2 regions of the Maritalea sp. YIW29 genome follow, and region 2 is predicted to be linked to the other one. Evidence: predicted binding sites of a transcription regulator. Region 2 holds the regulator's gene; the other holds the start of a gene.

Region 1 (3,790 bases), on a different contig from region 2:
CCTATGCGATTTGCTGCACCTGCGCGGGCGCGGGCGCATTTTTTGTCTCGCGCCGACGGGCTGGAAGTTGGTCGGGGTCCTCAGCATTATTGCGCTTCGCCTTGTCCGAAAACCGGTTCCCACTTTTCGGAGCTCAGCCGAAGCTCGTCCGTCTTTTCCCTCGCTTGCTCTGAGTTTGTTGGGCACACCAATTGGCGGGGGTGCCGGGGTCGGGAGCGTAGCGACCAACGGTGGCGCGAAAGATGCTCGGGGAAACTCGCTTGCTCAGAATTTATGTTGGGCACCAATCGGCGGGGGTGCCGGGGTCGGGAGCGCAGCGACCAACGGCGGCGCGAAAAAAAGGGCGATCCGAAGACCGCCCTTAAATCTATAGAACGTTTGAGGGGTGAGCTTAGAAGCCCATGCCACCCATACCGCCCATGCCACCCATATCAGGTGCGCCACCGCCACCAGCAGGAGCTGCTGGAGCAGGAAGTTCTGCAACCATAGCTTCTGTAGTGATCAACAATGAAGATACAGATGCTGCATCTTGAAGAGCTGTACGTACAACTTTAACAGGATCGATGATGCCCATTGCAATCATGTCGCCATATTCAGATGTTTGCGCGTTGTAGCCGTAAGTTTCTGAAGAGTTTTCAAGAACTTTACCAACAACAACTGAAGCTTCGTCGCCAGAGTTTGTAGCAATCTGACGGATTGGAGCTTGAAGCGCACGCTGAACAATTTTGATGCCTGCATCTTGGTCAGCGTTTACGCCTTTAACAGTTAGAGCAGATGAAGCGCGAAGTAGAGCAACGCCACCACCAGCAACAATGCCTTCTTCAACCGCAGCGCGAGTTGCGTTCAATGCATCGTCAACGCGGTCTTTGCGTTCTTTAACTTCAACTTCAGTTGAACCGCCAACTTTAATAACAGCAACACCGCCAGCCAATTTAGCCAAACGCTCTTGAAGTTTTTCGCGATCATAGTCAGAAGAAGTTTCTTCGATTTGCGCTTTGATTTGGCCAACACGACCTTCGATGTCGTCTTTAGTGCCTGCGCCATCAACGATTGTTGTTGTTTCTTTAGTGATGTCGACTTTCTTTGCAGTGCCGAGCATATCCAAAGTAACAGTTTCAAGCTTGATACCAAGATCTTCTGAAATCACTTGGCCGCCAGTTAGGATTGCGATGTCTTCAAGCATTGCTTTACGACGATCACCAAAACCAGGTGCTTTAACCGCAGCAACTTTAAGGCCACCACGAAGACGGTTCACAACCAATGTTGCCAAGGCTTCGCCTTCAACATCTTCTGCAATGATCAAAAGTGGACGTGAAGACTGAACAACAGCTTCAAGGATAGGCAACATTGCTTGTAGGTTTGAGAGTTTTTTCTCGAACAACAAGATGTAAGGGTCTTCAAGCTCAGCAACCATTTTTTCTGTGTTTGTGCAGAAATATGGTGAAAGGTAACCGCGGTCGAACTGCATGCCTTCAACAACGTCAACAGTTGTCTCAGAAGTTTTAGCTTCTTCAACAGTGATCACGCCTTCGTTGCCGACTTTTTCCATTGAGCGAGCGATTTCTTCACCGATGAAAGCTTCACCGTTTGCAGAGATCGTACCCACTTGGGCTACTTCTTCGCTTGTAGAAATGTTCTTTTTAGCTTTAGCCAAGTTGTCAACAACTTCGGTCACAGCCAAATCGATGCCGCGCTTAAGATCCATTGGGTTCATGCCAGCAGCAACAAGCTTAACGCCTTCAACCACGATTGACTGAGCCAAAACCGTAGCAGTTGTTGTGCCGTCACCAGCGATATCGTTTGTTTTTGAAGCAACAGACCGCACCATTTGCGCGCCCATGTTCTCAAACTTATCTTCTAGATCGATTTCTTTAGCAACAGAAACACCATCTTTAGTGATGCGTGGTGCGCCGAAAGATTTATCTAGAACGACGTTACGGCCTTTTGGGCCCAATGTAACTTTAACAGCATTTGCAAGGATGTTGACGCCGTTTAGCATCTTGTCGCGTGCGTCGGTGCCGAATTTTACTTCTTTAGCAGACATTGTGTTTGCTCCTTAGAACTTATCAAGAATGGGGGTGATCGAGGTTAAACTTAACCTTCGACGATGCCCATGATGTCGCTTTCTTTCATGATCAATAGGTCTTCGCCATCGATCTTGACTTCTGTGCCTGACCATTTGCCAAACAACACGCGGTCACCGGCTTTAACATCAAGAGCGATGTATTTGCCGTCTTCGTCGCGCGTACCTGGGCCGACAGAAACAATTGCGCCCTCAGATGGTTTTTCTTGGGCTGTGTCTGGAATGATAATGCCGCCTGAAGTTTTCTCTTCAGAATCGACACGACGTACGACTACTCGGTCGTGAAGTGGACGGAAGCTCATGCTCGTTCCTTCAATTTGATAATTCATGTTTAATAACAAAGGTTGTTAGCACTCTTTATGTCGGAGTGCTAACAACCAACGGCACACAGATAGTAAGCCCATCAAATAGAGTCAAGGATAAGTGCTTGAAATTTTGTTTTGGCCGTGCTGCAAAATGGGCCTAATTCAGCGATATTCTGCTGAGGGAGCTGCCGCAAGAGCGGGGACAAATAGTCAAAATAGATTTCATTTAACTTGAACATTTGCCTTTTTGTGCCCAGTTGCGTAAGCCTTCGCCCAACACTGATCAGAGATAAGTCGCGCAACAACGCGACGAGAGAATGTAATGGATCTCAAAACAAAACCTGAAGCCGATCAAAACCCCAAAAGCGGCGCACCACAACTGTCCTTGGTGGTGCCTACTTTTAACGAAGCGGGCAATGTTGCTGTGCTGGTTGAAAAACTGGAAAATGTGCTGGTTGATATTGACTGGGAAATCACGTTTGTTGATGACAATAGCCCAGATGGCACAGCTGAGATCGTAAAAGAGCTGGGGCAGTCAAAACCCTACGTTCATTGCATTAAGCGGGTCGGGCGTCGTGGATTGTCGTCCGCGTGTATTGAAGGCATGGCGTCAAGTTCTGCGCCTATCGTTGCGGTGATGGACGGCGACCTGCAGCATGATGAAACCGTTCTGCCCAAAATGTTCGAAATGGTCAACGCAGGCAAAGACCTTGTTTTGGCGTCGCGCTTTTATGGTGGGCAAACCGCTGAAGAGGGCCTCAGCAAATTCCGCGAAATGGGATCAAATGTTGCCAATTGGATCGCAAACCTGATCACGGGCACCAAAATTTCAGACCCGATGACCGGCTTCTTCATGCTTAAGCGCGAACGGTTTGACCAGGTTATGCCTAAGCTTTCCAGCGAAGGATTTAAAATCCTGCTCGATATCATCGCAACCGCCCGGAATATTGGCAAGCCGTTTGATATTGGCGAAGTTGGATTTAAGTTCCGTGCGCGTCATGATGGCGAGAGCAAGATGAGCCCATTGGTTGCCGCCCAGTTCTTGGGCCTTGCTATATCCAAAATGGTCGGTGGTTTGCTGCCCGTCAGCTTCATTCTATTTGCCGCTGTCGGCGCATTTGGCGTGATCGTGCATTTGGCGACGCTTACGTTTGCTTCTGAGCGAATGGCGTTTAACTTCACAAATGCGCAATTGCTGGCAACGTTGGTTGCGATGATATCAAATTTCCATCTCAACAACATACTGACCTACGCCAATCAGCGTCTGCGTGGCCTCAAATACTGGCAAGGGCTACTTAGCTTTATTGCAGTTTGTGCTTTTCCAGCGATTGCGAACGTGTCTATTTCGACCTTTATTTATGAACAGAACTCTCTGTTCTATCTGGCGGCGATCGCTGGCATC
Region 2 (3,790 bases):
CTGGGTTGGCCAGGCACAAAACTGCAACAAAGGAAGCTTTGCGCATGCCGGGTGCCATTGCGCCCTTTTCCATCAAAGACGTATGCACTTTGACCATCGCGTCGTCAAAATTCTTATCCGGACCTGCCCAACGTGCAGAATAAATCCCCGGATCACCATCAAGCGCATCTACGCTTAAACCCGAATCATCTGATAAAGCCCAAAGGTTTGCTGCTTTTGTTGCCGCTAGTGCTTTAATTTCTGCGTTTGCTTCATAAGTCGTGCCCGTCTCTTCGGGCTCGGGCAAACCCAGTTCACCAGCCGAGACGAGTTCCAACCCAAATGGCTCGAGCAATGTGCGAAACTCGCGCACTTTACCTTCATTATGGGTGGCAACAACTAGCTTTTGGCCTTTTTCAAGTTTGCGCATATCAGTCTTTCAACGCTGCCTTTTGCAATTCAACCAATTCAGAAACGCCTTTTTGCGCCAATCCAATCAATTGAGCCAATTCATCAGCTGAGAACGGGCTTTCTTCGGCTGTGCCTTGAATTTCAACAAAACCACCAGAACCCGTCATCACAAAGTTTGCGTCGGTTTCTGCTTCACTATCCTCATCATAATCAAGATCAAGCACGGGCTGGCCGCGATAGATGCCGCATGAAATAGCGGCCAGCTGATCGGTGACAACATTGTCGCCCACCAAATCACGTTCGCGCATCCAAGATAAGGCGTCTGACATGGCGACAAATGCGCCGGTGATTGAGGCTGTGCGGGTCCCGCCGTCTGCTTCGATAACGTCGCAATCAACTGTGATTTGGTTTTCACCTAGCGCTTCCATGTCAACGATGGCACGCAATGAACGACCAATTAGGCGTTGAATTTCTTGGGTGCGGCCAGATTGTTTGCCTGCGGTTGCTTCCCGACGCATACGCTGGCCGGTAGAGCGGGGCAGCATGCCATATTCAGCGGTAACCCAACCAAGACCTTGGCCCCGACGCCATGGGGGAAGTTTTGTTTCAACGCTTGCGGTGCACAATACTTTGGTGCCGCCAAATGAGATCATGCAAGATCCCTCAGCGTGAGACGATACATTACGTTCAATGGTTACGTCGCGCATTTGATCATTTGCGCGTTTTGACGGCCGCATCGCGGTTCCCCTTACAGAATTTGCTTTGTTGGCATTTGATTGGCTGATAAATCGCTCAACTTCAAGAGTAAAGCACGCCAAACGCCCTAATTTGCCACCGATTGAACGTTTCGCGTTGATTTCTTGCTTGTTTCCCACTTGGCGGCCACACCTTTTAGGCCTAAATAAGCTTGTCGACACGCATTTCTGGATGAGGCAATATTGAGTATGCCACCACGCGAACCACCAATTGGCCAGGATTTTCTGTCTGTTCTGAATGAACGCTCACAAGGCATTTTCAAACGCCTTGTCGAACGCTTTATCGAAACGGGCGAACCTGTGGGTTCTCGGCAACTCTCTCGGGCGCTGGATGTCAGCCTGTCGGCGGCTTCAGTGCGCAATGTCATGGCGGATCTCGAAGAATTGGGTTTGATCGCTGCGCCACATACTTCGGCTGGCCGCGCACCAACCCAAACCGGGTTGCGCTTTTTTGTGGATGCGATGCTCGAAATCGGCGCTGTGGGCAATGAAGAACGGCAAAATATCGAAAAACATATCGATGCGGCAGCCAAAGACGAAAAAATTGAAGATGTCTTGACCCAAGCCAGTCAAGTTCTATCCGGCCTTTCTCAAGGCGCTGGTCTTGTTTTGGCGCCAAAAGCTGACGTTATTCTCAAACATATCGAGTTCGTACGGTTGGACGCCGAGCTAGCAATGGCCGTGTTGGTGGGCGAAGACGGGCATGTGGAAAATCGGGTGTTTTCCATTCCCAAAGGCTTAACAGCGAGCGAATTGACCCAAGCGAGCAACTTTTTGTCCCATCACATTGTTGGCCGGACATTGCGCGAGGTTCGCTCTGTCATTGAAACCCAGCAAATTGCGCGCCGGGCCGAATTAGATGTTTTGACCAAGCGATTGGTCGACGAAGGTTTGGCAACGCTCACCGAACCCCGCGACGATGAATCGCCAACATTGATTGTGCGCGGTCGCGCCAATCTGATTGCGGACACCATGGCCAGCGAAGAGTTGGATAGGGTGCGCCAGCTTTTTGATGAGTTGGAATCTAAAAAGTCGATTATCGACCTTTTGGAAGACACTAACGATGCGAACGGCGTGCGCATTTTTATTGGCTCGGAGAATAAATTGTTTTCTCTTTCGGGCTCGTCGGTAATTTTGTCGCCCTATCGCGACATCAATCAAAATGTTGTTGGGGTTGTCGGGGTGATCGGCCCAACCCGACTTAATTATGCCAAAATTGTACCGGCAGTGGATTATACAGCGCATGTGGTGTCAAAACTCATCAATAAGCGCGGCGTTTAGCCCAATTTTGCATCCAATTGATTTGAGTGCTTGAAATTTGTCTTTCAATAGTCAATATCCGGGGCACAGTTCAAATAAGAGACAAGCAGACCAACCATGATGAGTGACGAAGAGTTCCAGAACGAAGCAGATCAAAATGAGCAGCACGATGCTGAGCCTTTGCATGATGTTGCGGACGAGCAGGACGCGGCATCCCCAGTGGAGGTGCTTGAAGCGGAAAATGCCAAGCTAAAAGATCGCTTGTTGCGTGCTGTTGCGGAAATGGAAAATTTGCGTAAACGCACCGAGCGCGACGTAAAAGACGCTCGCCAATATGCAATGGCGAATTTTGCCCGTGACATGCTCACAGCGACCGACAATCTGTCCCGCGCGCTTTTGACCATGCCTCAAGAAGCAAAAGACGAAGCCGAAGGCTCGTTTAAATCGCTAATTGAAGGCGTGGAGATGACCGAACGCGAAATGATCCGATTGCTTGAAAAAAATGGCATCACCAAGCTAGAGCCTAAAGGCGAAAAGTTTGATCCCAACTTCCATCAAGCAATGTTTGAAATTCCAAACGAAGATGTGGTGCACAATACTGTTTTAGAAGTTGTGCAAGCAGGTTATGTGATTGGCGAACGTGTATTGCGCCCAGCGATGGTTGGCGTGGCAAAAGGCGGCCCGAAAACCGCCCCGGCTGCAACGCCAGCACCAGAAAGCGGCGAAGGCCTAGACAAATCAGTCTAAAGATCTTCTGCAGCCAGATGCAGAAACGAAAAACCGGCGAATTTGCCGGTTTTTTTATGTCTATGTGTAAGTGGGTAAATAGGGCTACGAGCCCATGACTTCTGCGGCGGTTTTTTTGATACTCGCCTCGCTCAGCTCGGCATAATAGGCCGGCTTTTTGTCGATGAAGATTTCACCTGTTAGAGAAAAGTCTTCAACATTATCAAACAGACCTGCCGCATATATATAGTCACAATTGGTCAAAAGCCGATAAAATAAGTTGGTGCCGCACTCTGTACAAAATCCACGTTCCGCCCATTCAGAAGACCTGAAGGATTTGATAAATTCTTCGCCGGTGGCGTTAAGTTCTGGCCCACAATGGATGGCCAAATATGGCCCGCCGCCGCTCCATTTCCGGCACATTTCGCAATGACACGCGCCGATTTCAGTTTTTTCCGATGGAATTGATATTTTAACTTTTTGGCACAGGCAAGTGCCTTGCATCGTTGCTTTTGACATAGATATTCCTGTTCATTTGGAAAAACGATATAGCGATTCTTAGGCAATGCAATTGATAATTCTTGCTGTTTTTGGCACCCGACATTCTATATCTTAGTCACCCGCCTCATGGTCAGATTTATTCTTCCGCCGTCCGGGAA

The links. The regulator HrcA, encoded in region 2, represses chaperone genes, less so after heat shock. The targets are predictions, from matches to a motif close to GTTAGCACTCNCNNNNNGNGAGTGCTAAC.
Region 1: the regulator HrcA is predicted to act here: its motif matches at 2,430-2,458, upstream of AC2D8L_RS08650 (co-chaperone GroES).

The regions. Positions count from the first base shown of each region.
Region 1 covers NZ_JBXVVF010000001.1:1,781,630-1,785,419, reverse strand. The annotation lists gene groL (chaperonin GroEL) at 392-2,044, opposite strand; gene AC2D8L_RS08650 (co-chaperone GroES) at 2,095-2,385, opposite strand; gene AC2D8L_RS08645 (glycosyltransferase) at 2,711-3,790, shown strand, end outside.
Region 2 covers NZ_JBXVVF010000002.1:522,482-526,271, forward strand. The annotation lists gene rdgB (RdgB/HAM1 family non-canonical purine NTP pyrophosphatase) at 1-409, opposite strand, end outside; gene rph (ribonuclease PH) at 411-1,127, opposite strand; gene hrcA (heat-inducible transcriptional repressor HrcA) at 1,335-2,426, shown strand; gene grpE (nucleotide exchange factor GrpE) at 2,526-3,152, shown strand; gene AC2D8L_RS11670 (GFA family protein) at 3,237-3,650, opposite strand; gene AC2D8L_RS11675 (alpha-ketoglutarate-dependent dioxygenase AlkB) at 3,737-3,790, opposite strand, start outside.